4 regions of the Dongia sp. P2_B8 genome follow, and region 4 is predicted to be linked to each of the others. Evidence: riboswitches for the same ligand, from Rfam matches in the RefSeq annotation. Region 4 holds a riboswitch; each other region holds the start of a gene.
What was found. A riboswitch is a leader RNA that binds a small molecule or an ion and turns the genes downstream of it on or off. The one in region 4 is predicted to bind cobalamin.

Region 1: linked by a shared signal. The riboswitch ahead of cobG (precorrin-3B synthase) and the one ahead of cobU (bifunctional adenosylcobinamide kinase/adenosylcobinamide-phosphate guanylyltransferase) in region 4 are both predicted to bind cobalamin.
Region 2: linked by a shared signal. The riboswitch ahead of AC1DWZ_RS15145 (CbtB domain-containing protein) and the one ahead of cobU (bifunctional adenosylcobinamide kinase/adenosylcobinamide-phosphate guanylyltransferase) in region 4 are both predicted to bind cobalamin.
Region 3: linked by a shared signal. The riboswitch ahead of AC1DWZ_RS21445 (ABC transporter substrate-binding protein) and the one ahead of cobU (bifunctional adenosylcobinamide kinase/adenosylcobinamide-phosphate guanylyltransferase) in region 4 are both predicted to bind cobalamin.

Annotation. Positions count from the first base shown of each region.
Region 1 covers NZ_JBFUDM010000003.1:1,092,685-1,097,011, reverse strand. The annotation lists gene metF (methylenetetrahydrofolate reductase [NAD(P)H]) at 1-207, opposite strand, end outside; gene cbiE (precorrin-6y C5,15-methyltransferase (decarboxylating) subunit CbiE) at 418-1,629, opposite strand; cobalamin riboswitch at 1,756-1,954, shown strand; gene cobG (precorrin-3B synthase) at 2,081-3,430, shown strand; gene AC1DWZ_RS12670 (precorrin-8X methylmutase) at 3,435-4,061, shown strand; gene AC1DWZ_RS12665 (precorrin-2 C(20)-methyltransferase) at 4,067-4,327, shown strand, end outside.
Region 2 covers NZ_JBFUDM010000004.1:288,943-293,269, reverse strand. The annotation lists gene AC1DWZ_RS15155 (hypothetical protein) at 1-968, shown strand, start outside; gene AC1DWZ_RS15150 (carbohydrate kinase family protein) at 1,021-2,043, shown strand; cobalamin riboswitch at 2,179-2,427, shown strand; gene AC1DWZ_RS15145 (CbtB domain-containing protein) at 2,548-2,739, shown strand; gene AC1DWZ_RS15140 (CbtA family protein) at 2,752-3,504, shown strand; gene AC1DWZ_RS15135 (methyl-accepting chemotaxis protein) at 3,589-4,327, opposite strand, start outside.
Region 3 covers NZ_JBFUDM010000009.1:63,962-68,288, forward strand. The annotation lists gene AC1DWZ_RS21435 (ABC transporter ATP-binding protein) at 1-757, opposite strand, end outside; gene AC1DWZ_RS21440 (FecCD family ABC transporter permease) at 754-1,758, opposite strand; gene AC1DWZ_RS21445 (ABC transporter substrate-binding protein) at 1,815-2,879, opposite strand; cobalamin riboswitch at 3,130-3,349, opposite strand; gene AC1DWZ_RS21450 (N-acetyltransferase family protein) at 3,431-3,898, shown strand; gene AC1DWZ_RS21455 (TIGR03862 family flavoprotein) at 3,870-4,327, opposite strand, start outside.
Region 4 covers NZ_JBFUDM010000008.1:136,388-140,714, reverse strand. The annotation lists gene AC1DWZ_RS20590 (SDR family NAD(P)-dependent oxidoreductase) at 1-147, opposite strand, end outside; gene AC1DWZ_RS20585 (hypothetical protein) at 132-413, opposite strand; gene AC1DWZ_RS20580 (sensor histidine kinase) at 464-1,702, opposite strand; cobalamin riboswitch at 1,907-2,132, shown strand; gene cobU (bifunctional adenosylcobinamide kinase/adenosylcobinamide-phosphate guanylyltransferase) at 2,165-2,728, shown strand; gene cobW (cobalamin biosynthesis protein CobW) at 2,786-3,856, shown strand; gene cobN (cobaltochelatase subunit CobN) at 3,860-4,327, shown strand, end outside.

The DNA of each region.
Region 1 (4,327 bases), on a different contig from region 4:
TGCCGCCGGCACGCCGGAGCGCGACTGCATTTCCGAGACCAAGGCGCGGGTCTGGTCGCGCGTCGAGCCGCCGGCACCATAGGTGACCGAGACGAAACGGGGGCCGAGGGCAGCCAGATCATCGGCCGCTTCCCAGAACGCATTGGCCAGCGACGGCTGCTTGGGCGGGAAGAATTCGAAGCTGACTGTGACGCCGGGGTCACGCATCTGCCGGGCCTCCTGGCGAAGCCTCGCCACCTGTTCAAAACGATCCTGAGGGGCGCTGCGCTCGATCATACTCAATGGCGGCATGTTCATGCTGGCGGCTCCGGGTTGATGGGCAACACGAGACACAGCATAACAGATTCGAGATATAATGATATCTTTATGTTATTTAAACAGGTGTATCATTATATGATTTTAATATAATTATTTCAGCTACTTAGATTTGGCGACGACGAAAACGGTCACCGGCAAGGCAGCCCGCCAGGCGTCAAAATCACCGAGCGGCTTGGCGTGGGAGATGCTGATCCGGGTGAGATCGCCGCCCACCTTGCCCTGCCAGTCGACCAGCAGCATCTCGCTCTGGACGGTAACGGCGTTGGCCACCAGCCGCCCGCCGGGCTTCAACGCCGCCCAGCAGAGATCGAGGACATTGGGTTCCGTGACACCACCGCCGATGAAGATGGCGTCGGGGGTTTCCAGACCGGCCAGTGCCGCGGGTGCGGCACCGGCGACAAGGGCGAGGCCGGGGACACCGAGGGCCAGAGCGTTGGCGCGGATGAGCTGCTGACGTCCAGCATCGGCCTCGATCGCGATGGCGCGGCAGGTGGGATGTGTCCGCATCCATTCAATGCCGATCGAGCCGCAGCCGGCGCCAACGTCCCACAGCAATTCGCCGTGACAGGGGCCAAGACGCGCCAGAGTCACCGCGCGGACATCGCGCTTGGTGAGCTGGCCGTCGTTTTGATAGGCGTCGTCCGGCAGGCCTGCCAGGGTCGAGAGCGGCCTTGCGCCAGCCGCTGCGCGACACTGGACGGCCACGAGATTGAGGGCGGCGATGTCCTGTGCCGGCCAATTGGCGGCGGTGCCCTCGAGGCGGCGTTCCTTAGGCCCGCCCATATGTTCGAGCGCCGTCATTTCGCTCGAGCCGAAGCCGCGGCCGGTCAGCAGCTTGGCGATGGCGGCAGGCGAGCCGCCATCATGGCTGAGGATGAGCAGCCGGGCGCCGTCATGGAGATGGAGATGAAGGCCCTCGATCGGCCGGCCATGGATGGTGAGAAGTGCCACATCTTGCAGCACCCAGCCCATCCGCGCGGCAGCGAGGGAGAAGGAGGATGGTGCCGGGAACACATGCATGTCACCCGCGGGCACCAGGCGGCTGAGGCTGGCCCCCATGCCGTAGAGCATCGGATCGCCGCTGGCCAGCACGCAGACCGGGCTGCCTTTGAGGGCGAGAACTTGCGCGAAGGCGCCCTCAAACGGTGTCGGCCAGGGGCGGCGTTCGGCAATCATCTCAGCAGGCAGCATGGCGAGATGCCGCTCCCCGCCGAAGACGATCCGGGCCCCGGCCAGGGCAGCACGCGCCGCAACGCTCAGCCCATCGATACCGTCTTCGCCGATGCCGACCAGCGTGAGCCAGGCTGCCATGTCGCATATCTCTTTGAAATGAGGGCCGCTTTTGCGCTTGAATACGGCATGGTGAAGCGCCCGGCAAGGGGTCGCACCCAAGGCAAACAGCGGAAAATCCACTTCCGCTCCCCTGCCCGCTCCTATAGAAGAAGGCCATTCACCGGTGCCCTTCGGGGCCTAAGAGGGAACGCGGGAGGGAGCAGGATATCGCCCCCAGCCGTGGCTGCCCCCGCAACTGTGAGCGGCGAGCCGATCGCGAAACAGCCACTGGACTCAGGTCCGGGAAGGCTATGATCGGCACCGACCCGCGAGCCAGGAGACCTGCCGATGAACCGGGTTGCGGTTGGATACATCGGTCGGGGCGTACCGATGCCGTGGCGGCTGGCCTTCAGATGAGGTCCACCACCCATTCACCGCGATGGCTTTTGCCGGTGACACCGTGACCGACCGTTCGTTTCAGAACGCAGATATGTCAGGCGAGATTGTGGGCAGCGCCGCCAATCGCCGCTTTGCCTGCCCGGGCCTCTTCCGCATCGTGCCCTCGCGCGACGGCGGGATCTGCCGCATCAAGCTGGCGCGCGGGCTGGTGAATTCGACGCAGCTCCGCGCGATCGCCGCGGCGGCCGCGCGCTACGGTGTACCGGCGGTCGAAGCCACCAACCGCAGCAACATCCAGATCCGCGGCGTGCGCGCCGGGTGCGAAGAGGCGCTCATCGAGATGCTGGTGGATGCCAGTCTTGGCCCCCGCACGGCCGGCGCCGACGATGTGCGCAATGTGATGGTCAGTCCGCTGGCGGGGCTCGATCCCGCAGCCCTGATCGACGTCGCGCCTTTGGCAGACGCCATTTTGGCGCGTCTTGAGGCGCAGCCCAGATACCACGCCCTGTCACCGAAATTCGCGATCCAGATCGATGGTGGCGAAAGCATCACCATGGTCGAACATCCCAACGACATCTGGTTTGCCGCGACCGACGCTGCGCATTTTGCCGTCGGCTTTGCAGGCGTTCCCGGCGAAAGGCCGGCGGGCATTGTCGCAGCAGCGGATGTTGAGGCGGCCTTGTTTGCCTTGCTGGATCTGTTCATAGCCGAGATCGGCAAGACCAATGCGAACGGGGACAAGATCACGCGCATGCGCCACCTGCTGGTGGCGCGGCGCGTCGAGGAATTGATGACCGCCCTGCCCTGTCCGGTCAGTGCCCCAGCCGGCTGGCACCGCGAAGAGCCGATGCTGCTTGGCCATATTGGCGCGCGTGAGCAGGCGGATGGGCGCTTTGCGATCGGCGCCGTACCGCCGCTGGGGCGCATCGGACCGTCAATGCTGCGCGGCCTTGCCGATCTTGCGGATTTGGCCTCGGCCGGGGAGATCCGCATGACGCCATGGCAGAGCGTGCTGCTGCCGAACATCGCCGAGGGCGCGCTCATCGATGCCGTGGCGCAGCTGGATGAGCTGGGCTTTATCACGCGGCCCGACCGGACCCTGGCTGCTGCCATCACCTGTGCCGGCAGCGCCGGCTGCAAATCCGGCCTCGCCGACACCAAGGTGGATGCGCTGGCCTTGGCGGACAGGATCGACGGGTCCGGCGCCAGCGTCTTTGGCATCCATCTTACCGGCTGCAGCAAATCCTGCGCGGCCCCCCGGCCGGCACCGGTCACGTTGCTGGCTATTTCACCCGGCCACTACGATGTCTTCGTGCGAAACGATGTCTTCGCGCAAAACGAGGGGGAAACGGCGGTTTTTGGCAAGCGGATCGGGGCCGACCTCACTATCGAACAGGCAGGCGATCTGCTGGCCGCCACATATTTGCGAGTTCCGGAGTAGAGTGATGATCAATTACGAGCGCGATGGGCAGGAAATCTACCGCCAATCCTTTTCCATCATCCGCGCTGAAGCCGATTTGACCGGCATCCCGAGCGACCTGGAAAAACTCGCCGTCCGTGTGGCGCACGCTTCCGGCATGGTCGATGTCATCCGCGACCTGCGCTTCTCGGATGGTGCCGGCGCCGCGGGCCGCAAAGCGCTGGCCGAAGGTGCGCCGATCCTTGCCGACTGCCGCATGGTCGCCGAAGGGGTGACGCGCGCGCGCCTGCCGATGAAGAACGAGGTTATCTGCACGCTCTACGATCCGCGCGTGCCGCAGATGGCGCAGGATACCGGCAACACGCGCTCGGCAGCAGCGCTCGAATTCTGGCGCGACCGGATGGCCGGCAGCATCGTCGCCATCGGCAATGCGCCCACCGTGCTCTTCCGCCTCCTCGAGATGCTGGATGAAGGGGCGCCGAAACCGGCGCTCATCCTGGGTTTCCCCGTGGGCTTTGTGGGTGCCGCGGAATCCAAAGACATGCTGGCGCAAGACAGCCGCAATGTCCCCTATGTGATCGTGCGCGGCCGCCGCGGCGGCAGCGCCATGGCGGCAGCAGCCGTCAACGCCCTGGCAACGGAGAAAGAATAATTACCATGAGTAAGCCAGGACGTTTGTTCGGCCTCGGCGTCGGCCCGGGCGATCCGGAACTGATGACCGTGAAGGCGGTGCGGCTGTTGCAGCAATCGCCCGTCGTCGCCTATCTGGCGGCGAAGGGGAAAAAGGGCAATGCGCTCACCATCATCGAATCCTATCTGAAGCCCGAGCAGATCACGATGCCGCTGATTTATCCGGTCACCACGGAAAAGCTGCCGCCGCATCTCAATTACGAAACGCTGGTCAGTGATTTCTACGAT
Region 2 (4,327 bases), on a different contig from region 4:
ACTTCATCATCGCCGATGCCAAGGATGGCGACATGGGGCCTAGCATTCCATCCACCGGGCCGCTGCGGCAGGCCGACGGCAGCTGGACGCGCTATCGTACCCGAGCCGAATTTCTCGACCAGGTGCGGGCGATCGTGGCGCAGGATGTGGTCGACATCATGCTGCTCTCCGCCTCCAATCTGGAGAAGCTGGCAGGCGAGGGGGTCTTTCAAAAAAGCCTAGTGAAACCAGCCATTCGCGCCAACGACACGACCGATATCTGGGTTGGCCGCGGTGCTACCTACAACAAGCAGCCCTCCCGGCCGTTCAGATCGGCGTCGCTCCCGCGGGTGCTGCATGGTGGCAACGGCCACCGCCAGGGTGCTGCGGTCACGGGCACCGATCTTGGCCTCTATTCGATTACCTTCAACAATGACCTCGACGCGGATCACCGGTCACTGGAGGCATTTGCCGCCTTTCGCGATGAGGCCAGCCTGCATGGCTTCAAATATTTCCTGGAAGTTTTCAACCCGAATGCCGGCCGGGACATCGCTCCCGACATCATGCCGCATTTTGTGAATGATTCGATCGTGCGATGCCTTGCCGGAGTGGCGCAGGCGGACCGGCCGCAGTTTCTCAAGATCGCCTACAATGGCCCGGCCGCGTTGGAGGAACTGGCCAGCTATGATCCCGGCATGATTGTCGGGGTCCTGGGTGGTGGTGCGGGTACCACCCGCGACTGTTTCGAACTATTGTCCCAGGCCGAGCGTTACGGCGCCCGCGTCGCCTTGTTCGGCCGCAAGATCAATCTCGCCGAGGATCCGCTGGCGATTGTGGCCCTCATGCGCCAGGTGGCCGATGGTGCAGTGACACCCTCCGAAGCTGTGCGCGCCTATCACGGTGATCTGGCAAAACGCGGCATTTCTCCGGCCCGGCCGCTTGAGGCTGACAGCGCCATTACCGAGCCGGCTCTCCTCCGCGCCGGGTGAACCGAGCGATCTCCTCTGGATTCCGCGAGAGTCCGTCTGTAGAGAAGAGGGCATGACACATTCGCGGCGCGGCATTGTCACGGGGGGGATGTGGTGCGTTGATCGCAATCGGACGATCGACGCATGGCCTCATGAAGATGGCGTGGCTGAGATTTTCGCCATGGAGATCTATGGCGGCGGCTCTGCCTGCAACCTGGCCCTCGACATCAAGAAGCTCGATCCATCCTTGCCGGTGGAAACTATCGGTCTTGTCGGCGACGACGATGACGGACGATTCCTCCTGGCCCAGGCAGATGCGCATGGTATCGACCGCACGCAGCTTGTGGCGATGGAGCAGGCAGAAACGCAGTTTACCGATGCCTATGTGTCGAAGAGCACCGGCCGGCGCACGCATATTTTCTATCAAGGGGCCAGTGCACTGCTGACGCCGGATCATTTTGACCTGGCGCGCACACGTGGTCGGATCCTGCATCTCGGGCTGCCGGGTGCGCACAGGCGGATGGATGCACCTTGGAAAGGCGATCCCAACGGCTGGGTGACGGTGCTGCGCCAGGCGCGCGCCATCGGACTGGAAACCAATCTCGAGCTCTTCAGCATTGCACCGGAACGCATCGCAAGCTTGATCCGGCCGTGCCTGCCGCATCTCGACTATCTCATCGTCAATGACCTTGAGATCGGGGCCATCGCCGGCATGGAAACCTCCCATGACGGTGTGGCCGTGGTGAAGGCGTGTGTCGAGGCAGCAAGGAACGTGCTGGCGGAAGGGAACATGCGCCTGGTCGTCGTGCACTTTCCCGCCGGTGCCGTTGCCATCGCCCGTGACGGCCAGATCTGGACGGCCTCTTCGGTCAGTATCCCGCAAGCCGAGATTGTCAGCGCCAACGGTGCCGGCGATGCCTTCGCGGCCGGCGTCCTTTATGGACTGCATGAAGGTTGGAGTGTGGATGCGGCGCTTGAGCTGGCGCATGCTTGTGCTGCCATGTCGCTGCGCGGCCTCTCAACTTGTTCGGCCGTCGACACCTATCAAACCTGCCTCGCCCAGGCGAGACTCTGGGGTCATCGCCAAGCCATTTAGGGGCCGCGGATTTTCACCAGAATCGGTTTGGGTCGACAGGTCGCAGGCACCACATGGGGCGCCGCTTTCAGGATAATTCTTTTGGAAATTGACGGGGTTAGGACAAACACCTTGACGCCGGGGCAGGGTGGGGGCGATGTTCCATTCGTCGATGGTTCCCCGAAGGATGAACTCCTGGGGATTAATAGGGAACACGGTGCGGACGACCCAAAAGGGGCCAACGCCGTGACTGCCCCCGCAACTGTGAGCGAGGAGCGGACACCGAAGTAACCACTGGTTGTGGTCTGAGACTGAGCCCGATGGCTCGTTTCGGACGAAGACTGGGAAGGTCGGTGCCGCGCGGAACTCGTGAGTCAGGAGACCTGCCACCGACAGGAAGAATCCGTATCTATGGACGGGGTGTCCACGCGGTGCTGACTGTTTCGGTATCGATTCTGCACCCCTCCATGCGCCGCTCACGACAGCTACATGACGTGGCTGGGTAAACACCAAAGGGGATCCATCATGCAGACCACCAACATGTCCGCCACCGCTCTCTCCACCAAGACCAGCACGCGCGCCGAAGCGCTCACCGGCGCCTTCATGGCCGCCGTGCTCGGTGTCGTCCTGGTTTGGGGCGTTGGCTTTTCGCATATCGAAGCCGTCCACAACGCCGCCCACGACACGCGCCACGCTAACGCCTTCCCCTGCCACTAAGGGCCTCGGGGCATGGAAACGTTTCGGCGATTGTTCATCGTCGCGGCGCTGGCTGGGTTGATCGCTGGTGTCTTCATCACCATCGTTCACCAGGTCAGCACGTCGCAGATCATCCTCGCGGCCGAAGTCTTCGAGAACGCGGCTGAAGCTGCGGAGCCGGCAGCTGCCGAAGCACCCGCGGCCGATGCCACGGAGGCTGCAGCTGGCGCCGAAGCCCACGATCACGAGGCGCATGACCATGGAGCGGAAGCCTGGGGTCCGGCAGATGGTCTTGAGCGTACGCTCTACACCGCTCTTGCGGACATCCTGACCGGTATCGGCTTCTCGCTGCTGCTGGTGGCAGGCTATCGCATCTGGGGTGGCCAGATGAATTGGCGGACGGGCCTTTATTGGGGGCTTGCTGGCTTTGCGGCGATCGTATTGTCGCCCGACCTCGGTCTGCCGCCGGAAGTGCCGGGGACCGAAGCTGCCCCGCTGCTGGATCGCCAGATCTGGTGGGTGGCAACAGCCATGTTGACCGCAGGCGGACTTGCCCTGGTGTTCTTCGGCAAGCGCTACTGGTGGGCGGCCGTCGGCCTTGCGCTGATCGTCCTGCCACATGCCTATGGCGCGCCGCAGCCGGCAGAGCATGTGAGCGTTGCGCCGGAAGAGCTCGCGCATCGCTTCATCGTGGCGGCGACCATTGCCGGCCTGCTGTTCTGGTCTGTTCTGGGCACCGCGACAGGCTACTTCTACAATCGCGTCTTCAAGGATGCGGCTGCCTGATCAACGAGATCTGCTCTTTTGCGCGGAGACAAAAAAAGCCGGGCGATCCTGTAGGGGTCGCCCGGCTTTTCTATGTCCGGCGTTCTAAAGCGCGCGCACGTCGTGGATGAAGCGCTCGATCGTGGTGCGGATGGTCGCGGTATTCTGCCCCAGCTGACGTGCGGCGGAGAGGACCGTCGCCGTCGCATTCTGAGTCTGGCCGGCGGCTTGCGCCACGAAAACAACCTTCTCAGAAACTTCCTGGTTGCCGGCGGACGCTTCCTGAATGTTGCGCGAAATCTCCTTGGTGGCGGAATTCTGCTCCTCGACCGCCACGGCAACACCACCGGAAATTTCCTTCATCTGCCGGATCTGGTCGCCGACGGCGCGGATGGATTCGGCCGTCGATTGCGTCGACGTCTGAATGGACGACACTTGGACGGCAATGTCCTCGGTGGCGCGCGCTGTCTGATTGGCGAGGCTCTTCACCTCGTTGGCGACGACGGCGAAGCCCTTGCCGGCCTCGCCAGCGCGGGCGGCTTCGATCGTCGCATTGAGCGCCAGAAGGTTGGTCTGCGCCGAAATCTCGGTGATCAAGCGGACCACATCACCGATTTTCGTCGATGCTTCTGTGAGATGGCCGACCCGCTCCGTGGTTTCGTCGATGGCATGTGTCGATGCCGTGGCGATCTCCGACTGCGCCGACACCTGGCGGGTGATTTCCAGGATCGAGGCTGACAGTTCCTCGGTCGCGGCGGCCACGGTACTCACGTTGGCGCTGGCTTCGGTTGCCGCAGCGGCCACCTTCTGGACCTGCTCCAGGGATTCAGTCGAAAGCTTGGTC
Region 3 (4,327 bases), on a different contig from region 4:
GCGAGAAATGGATCAACTGCCGGCCATGATGGGGCGAACGCTCAATATGCGCGCGGACACCAAAGACTTTGCGAATAAGAGGTTCAGTCAGGACTTCTTCCGGTGTTCCAGCCGCCACGACGCGGCCCTGCTGCAGGATCGCCACGACATCGCAGAACATGGCGGCGAGGTTGAGGTCATGGAGCGCTACGATACTGGTCGCCGGCAACCGGCTTACCAGCGACAGGATTTCCAACTGGTGCAGGACGTCGAGATGATTGGTTGGTTCGTCGAGCAGCAGTTCGGTTGGCGTTTGTGCCAGGGCGCGGGCGATGTGAACCCGCTGCCGCTCGCCGCCGGACAAAGTCTGCCACGGCTGGTCGCGCTTGTCGCCCATGCCGACGTAAGCGAGTGCATTTTCGACCGCCTCATCATCGTTCTGCGTCCAAGGCGAAAGCGGGCCACGATGCGGCGTGCGGCCCAGGCGCACGACATCCAGTGCGGTGACCTGTGCCTCTGTGGTCGCCTGCTGCTCCACCAGCACCACGCGGCGGGCGATATTGAGCCGCGACATCTGGGTGATGTCGATATCGCCCAGGGTGATGATTCCGCTGGCCACCCGCCGCAAGCGGCAAATGAGGCGCAGCAGCGAGGATTTGCCGGAGCCATTTGGCCCCAGCAGGCCCAGCGTCTTGCCCGGCTCGACCCGGATTGTCACGCCGTCGACGATCATCTTGCCGGCCGTGCCCCAGCTGATGTCGGTGGTGGTGATGGTCATTGCGGACGCCTCGCGCGATAGAGGATGAGGGCAAAGGCTGGGGCGCCGAACAAGGCCGTCACCACGCCGATGGGGAGGATCTGCTGTGGGATGATGACGCGTGACACAATATCGGCCAGCACCATGAACACGGCGCCGATCATCAACGACGCGGGCAGCAAGCGCGCATGGGCTGGCCCAACCAGGAAACGCGCGGCATGGGGAATGACCAGGCCGACAAAGCCGATCGACCCCACAATGCCGACCATGGTGGCGGTTATCATGGCGGTGAGGCCGAACAGGATGAGGCGCACGCGCAATACCGGAATGCCAAGTGCTGCCGCCGCATCGGTTCCGAAGGTGAAGGCATCAAGGGCCCGGGCATAAAGGAGGCAGATCGCAAAACCGCTGACGGCAACCGGTGCTGCCAGATAGACATCCTCCCAGCGCACGCCACCAAGGCTGCCCAACAGCCAGAACATGACGCCGCGGGCCTGTTCGGCATTGGCCGAGGTTGTGACAACATAGGCGGTGAGCGCATTGAAAAGCTGCGAGCCGGCGACACCGGCCAGAATGATGCGGTCCGATCCGCCGCCGGCACCGGCGGCCAGCAACGTCACTAGGACGAAGGCAAGGACAGCCCCGGCGAAGGCCCCGACAGAGAGTGTGATGAGTCCAGCACCGACGCCCAGGATCATGACGGCCACTGCGCCGGTCGACGCACCGGCCGAGATGCCGAGTACATAGGGCTCGGCCAACGGGTTGCGCAGCAACGCTTGCAGAATGGCGCCGGATATTGCCAGCGCGCCACCGCAGCAGGCCGCAACCAGAGCTCGGCTCAGGCGGTAGTCCCAGATGATGCCTGCCTGGATCGCACTGAGCTCGAAACCGGTGCCGAACAGTTTGTTGGCGATCGCCTTGTAGGCCGATGCCAGCGGAATCGGCACCTCGCCGATCGACACCGCCATGCCGATGGCAAGGGCCAAGGCGATCAGCGACAGCAAAGCGAGTGAGGCACGCATGCCCCACCCACCCTGAAGAGCCGGATTTATCGAGTTGTAAGTCAATTTGCCCCCAGTCAATTTGTGAGGCCGAACTGCTTGATGCCCTCGGCGACGGCTTCAATCCCGCTCACGGCGCGTATGGTCGGGCTCATTGCCTGCGAATCCATGATCACGATGTGCTTTTGCTTGACCGCATCGAGCTTGCTGGTGACCGGATCCGTCTCCAGGAAGTTGAGCTTCACCGCGACATCGTCGGCGGGATAGCGCCGCCGATCCATCCGCGCCACCACGATCACCTGCGGATTGGCGCCAGCGATGCTTTCCCAGCTCGCCAGCGGCCATTCTTCTTGTGTCGTCACGACATTCTTGGCGCCCAGCGTTTCCATGATGTAGGCCGGGGTGCCGTTCTTGCCGGCGATATAGGCATCGCCGTTCACCTTGGGGCTCGAGAACCAGAACACCATGGACAGGCCGCCGTTCTGAGCATTGGCGGCTTTGCTGCCGGCAACCTTGGCAATGGCCTCGGCCTCGCGTTTCTTGAGATCGGCGATCAAGGCGTCGCCGCGATCCTGCACGTCGAAGATCTGCGCCATGTCGTGGATCTCCTGATAGACCAGCGACATGTTGAACATCTCCTTGCGCACGCCATCGCCACCGCCGGAATTGTCCTTGGCGACGCAATCGGCCGGCGCCACATAGCTGGGGATCTTGAGGTCCGAGAACTGCTTGCGCGTGGCGACCGATCCATTGGGGCCGACATGCCATTCGAACTCGGCCGTGACCAGGTCCGGCTCTCGCGCCAGGACGCTTTCGAAACTGGGATCATTGTCGGCAAGCCGCTTGATCTTGGCATTGGCCGCTTCGTAGCCCGGCAGCACCGGACCGAACCACACCGCCGTGCCGACGATTTTGTCGGCGAGGCCCAGCGACAGCAGGATCTCCGCGCTGCTTTGGCCGATGGCGACTGTGCGTGTCGGCGCCTTGTCGAAGGTAAGTGTCTCGCCGCAATTCTCGATTGTCAGCGGATATTGGGTAGGCTCGGCCAATGCTGCCGGCGCGCCGATGGCGAGGCAGGTGAGGGCGGTCAGTGCCGAGAGGCTGGTCCGATGGATGGGCCAAGCTGTTGGTTGGGTTTGCATGTCAGATCCCCTTGTTAATGAAGATATGCAATGTTATAACATTACATATAAGATTTAACCTTATCAACCGGCTGGCGCGTAGCGCGGGCCGGTTGAAGCGGAATGTGGCAGGGGATGTCACCGGCGGCGGCTCAAGGCCTTACCTGGCGCCGAATAGTTGGCCGAATATGGGGAAAGTATGCCGGTCACCCGGCACGCCTGTGTTGGCGCCATGTCAACGTCTCCATCTCGGGCACCCCGCCCGGGTTAGACTTAAAACGCGTCGATGGCAGGTCTCCTGACTCGCGGGTCGATGCCTGCTGCCAACCTTCCCAACCGTCAGACGGTCAGTGGTACGAAGTGGCAGTGAGCTATCCGCTTACAGTTGCGGGGGCAGTCACGGTTTAGGCCCCGATTGGGTCGTCCGCACCGTGTTCCCTATTAATCCCCTGGAATTCATCCGTCGGGGAACCATCGCGGTGATTCATACGGGGACGCGACGGCGGGCGTCAAGGCCGTACGCGTCACGAAATTCTCATGCGGGCGATAGGTGCCTCCGCTACCATCCGGCCATGAACGAGCAACGTATCGATATTGAGCTGCGGCCGATGGTCCCCGCTGATTTGCCGGCTGTGACGGTGATCCGGACCAGCGTGATCGAGAATCATCTGTCGGTCGCAGAGATGGCGGCACGGGGCATCACGGAGGACGGCATCATTGCCGAGATGGTTGCTGGCAATCTGCGCGGCTGGGTGATGCTGGTGAGTGGCGTACCGGTGGCCTTCTCTTTCGCCAGGCGCGTTGAGAAGACCATTTTCGCCATGTTCGTGCAGCCCGGCTATGAAGGCCTTGGGCTCGGGCGGCGCGTGATGGCGGCGGCGGAAGATTGGCTGTTTGAAGAGGGCGTTACGGATATCTGGCTGACCACCGATGCCAATCCAGCGATCCGTGCCCACGGCTTCTATCAGCGGCTGGGTTGGGTCACGGACTGGTCGGCGGAGGCTGGCGAAGTCACTTACTGGAAGCGCCGCGCGCCTTGAGGAAGGCGAGGGCACCCTGGCCCGCCACATAGCCGCTGGCCATGCACGCCGTCAGCAGATAGCCGCCCGTGGGCGCTTCCCAATCCAGCATCTCGCCGGCGCAGAATATGCCGGGATGATCTTTCAACATCAGATGCTGGTCGAGACCATCGCGCTTCACGCCACCGGCGGAACTGATGGCCTCAGAGATCGGACGCGTCGCGACAAGACGCAGCGGTAGCGCCTTGATGCCCTTGGCCAAGTGCACCGGATCGGCAAAATCGTCTGCCGGCAGGCATTCGCGCAGCAGCGCAGCCTTTGCGCCGGACAAGCTCAGGCGCGATTTCAACTGCGAGGCGAGGGAACGCGACCCGCGCTGCGCCAGCGCATCGGCGATCTTCGCCAGATCGTGGTTGGGCAGCAGGTCGAGATGGAGGACCGCCGTGTCCG
Region 4 (4,327 bases):
CTTGGCCTCAAGCGCCTCGGCCACCTTCTCGAGGCCAGCACGGTTGCTTTTGGTGTGCAGCAAGATTTGCGTGTCTGGCCCGGCCAGCGCCAGCGCGGTGGCAGCGCCAATGCCGGACGCGGCACCCGTGATCAGGATCGACCGCATGAAACTCTCCCCTGGGCGGCCAGACGTGCATCCAGCGCTTTCAGGAGCGCCGTCTGTTCGGCTTTGGAATTTACCGGAAAGCGCTGAAATTCATCACCGATCCGCAGATCGGCAAACAAGCCCTTCGGGTCCTCGTGGAAATGCAGCAGGCTTTGTGATTTGCAATAGAAGGCGCCGCGCGATTTCTCCTTGAGGCCCGCGCGCGCGCGAATGGCCACAAGGAGCGGTTCCAATTGATCGAGGGCGGGGCCGGTCGCATGCTTCATGCAGCAGAATTTAAGGCTGCATCGGAAGCCGTCAACTTGGTTTCGGCCGGTTACCTTACTTTAGGCAGCGTAAGAGTGATTGTGGTGCCGACATTGGGGGTCGACTGAATGTCGAGCCGCCCACCGTGCAGTTCGACCAGCGAAGCCACGATGGGCAGGCCGAGGCCGGTACCGACCTGGGCATAGGGGCTGTCGGTCGCCACCTGGCCAAAGGGCTGCAGGGCGATCGTGATCTGGTCCGGGGTCATGCCGATGCCGGAATCGGCGATGTCGATGACGATGTCGCCTTGGGCCTGATGCGCCGTGATCATCACGGTACCGCCGGCCAGGGTGAACTTGATGGCATTGCTCACCACGTTCATGATCATCTGCCGCAGGCGCCGGCGATCGGCCACCAGCGACAAGGGGGACCGGCTAAGATCCGCCACCAATTGCACGCCGCGCTTTTCAGCCATCGGTGCCATCAACTGCACCGAACCGTTGATCAGTTCCTTGAGTTCAATAGGTTCCAGGGTCAGCTGCAGCTCGCCCGCTTCGACCTTGGAAAGATCGAGGATGTCGTTGATGAGGGCGAGAAGATGCGCGCCGGCATCATGGATGTTCTGGGCATAATTCTGATACCGCACGACACCGGCTGCGCCAAAGAGATCGTCGGCGATGATCTCGGAAAAGCCTAGAATTGCGTTCAAGGGCGAGCGCAGTTCATGGCTCATGCGTGCCAGGAAATCGCTTTTGGCGCGGCTGGCCGTGATCGCCACCTGGCGCTGATTCTTGAGTTCGCGGGTGAGCAGCGTGCTCGCCGCAGCCTGGGCGCGCAGTTGCTCTGTCGCCTGTGCCAGCTGCACCTCGCGCGCCTTTTGTGCCGAGATGTCGACGATCGAAGCGATGATGGCGTCATAATTGTCGAATGCGGCGACATGGCCGGAGAGCAGGCCCCAGAAACGCCGCCCGCCATGGGTCACGAACTCGATTTCGTGGTTGATGACCTGGCCCTCGTCGCGCAACAGGCGCACGAGCTCGGTCCGCGCCGCCGGATCGGCATAGAAAGAGTCGCTCGAATGGTTGGCTGGCTGGTCCTCCGGCCGGTCGAACAGGTCGCGGGCGGCACTGTTGGCATAAAGGACTTTGCCGCTGGCAAGGCAGGTGATCACGGTTGGCGTTGCCACGACGTCGAGCACCGTCACGTCGGCAGCCGACAGTGCGGTGCCCTGTCGGGGGAAGGCCAAACGGCGGCGCAGATTCCTGTCACTCGAATGCGGCAACGCTTCTCCACCCGGCAGCCACCTCATCGCGGCCGCCCGATATACCCGTCCCCGATATGCTAGTCGCGAACCCCTCTCGGGCAAGCGCAACCATACAGTCCACAGATTGGCAGGCGATAGATAAGAAGGGGTAAATTTCGCACAGAAATACTTACACTATAATATGTGTTTGGAGACGTTCTAATTCCTAAGGGAAGCGTCATTCTACTGGTCAGCGATTGCCCAAAAGCTTTCTGGCCAATTGCTGCTGCTTTGGATAGGTTGGCGCCCGATCGCAGTGAGGGAAGCCGGTCAGTCCTGGTGACAGGGTGATTCCGGCGCTGCCCCCGCAACTGTAGGACTGTTGCCCCAAGTTTTCTCGGGGTACCGCGGGTTCAAGGCCACTGGCCGGTTTGGCTGGGAAGGCGACCCCGCGGACATCGGTCGAGCCAGGAAACCTCGGCGATCATTCGATTTCGGCAACGACCTCGGAGGGAGGTGCGCGTCATCTTGTCTACGCAACCCTTGGGCTTAGGCACCGGCCTATCCGGTTTGATCACCCCGCTCCCCGCCATCACTTTGGTGCTGGGTGGCGCACGCTCGGGCAAAAGCCGCTATGCGGAACAGCTGCTCGACCGCCATACGGGCAGCCGCACCTACATCGCCACCGCTGAGATTCGCGACGCCGAGATGGCTGAGCGGGTGAAGCTGCATGCCGAGCGGCGCGATCCCGACTGGCGCCTGGTGGAGGAACCCCTGGCCCTCGCCCAGGCCCTCGTGTCGGAAACAGAGAAGGGCGCGGCGGTCCTGGTCGATTGCCTGACGCTCTGGCTCACCAATGTGATGTTGGCGGAGCGTGATGTCGCGGTGGAATCCGCAGCCCTTGAGGAAGCGCTCGGCCAATGCGGCGGGCCGATCATTTTCGTCGCCAACGAGGTGGGTCTTGGCATCGTGCCGGACAACAAACTGGCGCGTGATTTTCGCGACCATGCCGGGCGGCTCAACCAGCGCCTGGCCGCGCGCGCCGATCATGTGCTGTTCATCGCGGCCGGCCTGCCTTTGATACTGAAGTAGGGCCGCTGGTCCTGAAATAACGACGCGAACATCGCGTCTGCCGACTAAGGAATGATCATGTCAGTCACGAATTCAAAGACCGGCGGGAAAATCCCCGCCACCATCGTCACCGGATTTCTGGGGGCCGGCAAGACCAGCCTCATCCAGCATCTGTTGAAGAATGCCGGCGGCAAGCGCCTGGCGCTCATCATCAATGAATTCGGCGAGCTTGGCGTCGATGGCGAAATCGTCAAGGGCTGCAAGATCGAGGGCTGCCCGGAAGAGAATATCGTCGAGCTAGCCAATGGCTGCATCTGCTGCACGGTGGCCGACGATTTCCTCCCCACCATCAAGGCACTGCTTGACCGCGCCAATCCGCCCGATCATATCGTCATCGAAACCTCCGGCCTTGCGCTCCCGAAGCCCCTGGTGAAGGCGTTCAACTGGCCGGAAATCCGCACCCGTGTCACGGTCGATGGCGTCATCGCGGTGGTCGATGGCCCGGCGGTGGCGGCAGGGCGGTTTGCCGACAACCCGGCAGCGGTCGACAGCCAGCGCAAAATGGATGACGGGCTCGACCATGACAGTCCCTTGGCAGAACTGTTCGAAGACCAGATCAATTGCGCCGATCTCATCATCGTCAACAAGGCCGACCAGATGTCGGGCGCTGAGCATGAATCCGCCCAGGCCCATATCATCAAGGAATTGCAGCGCCCGGCCAAGATGATCACGGCACGCTTCGGCGAGGTGGATCCCCGCGTGCTCCTGGGGTTGGATGCCGCGGCCGAAGACGATCTCGCCCAGCGCCATTCGCATCACGAATTGGAAGGCGAGGATCATAACCACGACGATTTCGAAAGCTTCCATATCGACGTTGCCGAACTGGGCCAGCCGCAGGACCTGCTGGCAAAGCTGGTCCCTGTCATCGAACAGCACGACATCCTCCGCGTGAAGGGTTTCCTGGCTGTGGCTGACAAGGACATGCGCCTGGTGCTGCAAGGTGTCGGCAATCGCCTGCAGCATTATTACGACCGTCCGTGGGAAGCGGCCGAAGGCCGTCGAGGCCAGATCGTGATCATCGGCCTCCAGGGCCTTGATCGCGCCGCCATCACGGCGGCGCTGACGGCACCGCTCGGCGTCGCCGCCTGACCCATGCATCTTCTCGCCGCCAAACCCGGAACCATCAGCGACGGCGGCGAGGCCGTCGATCTCGGCCAGTCACCGGCCGAAATCGTGGTGCTGAGTGCCGCCGATACCGAGCTTGCGGCGCTGGCAGCCGCGCATGCGGCACTGCCTGAACCCCGGCCAAGTTTGCGTCTCGTCAATCTGCTGCAGTTGCAGCACAACATGTCGGTCGATCTCTATCTCGACCAAGTGATTGCCGATCCCAAGGCGTCAGCGAAGCTGGTGATCCTCAGGCTCATCGGGGGCGAGCGCTATTGGCCCTATGGCGTCGAACAATTGGCGGCAGTCACCTCAGCGCGCGGCATCAGGTTTGCCTGTCTCTCCGGCGATGACCAGCCGGACAGCGAATTGTCGCGCCGCTCGACCATCGACGATGAGGCAGCACACCGCCTGTGGCAGTTCCAGGTCCATGGCGGCAAGAGCAATGCCGAAGAA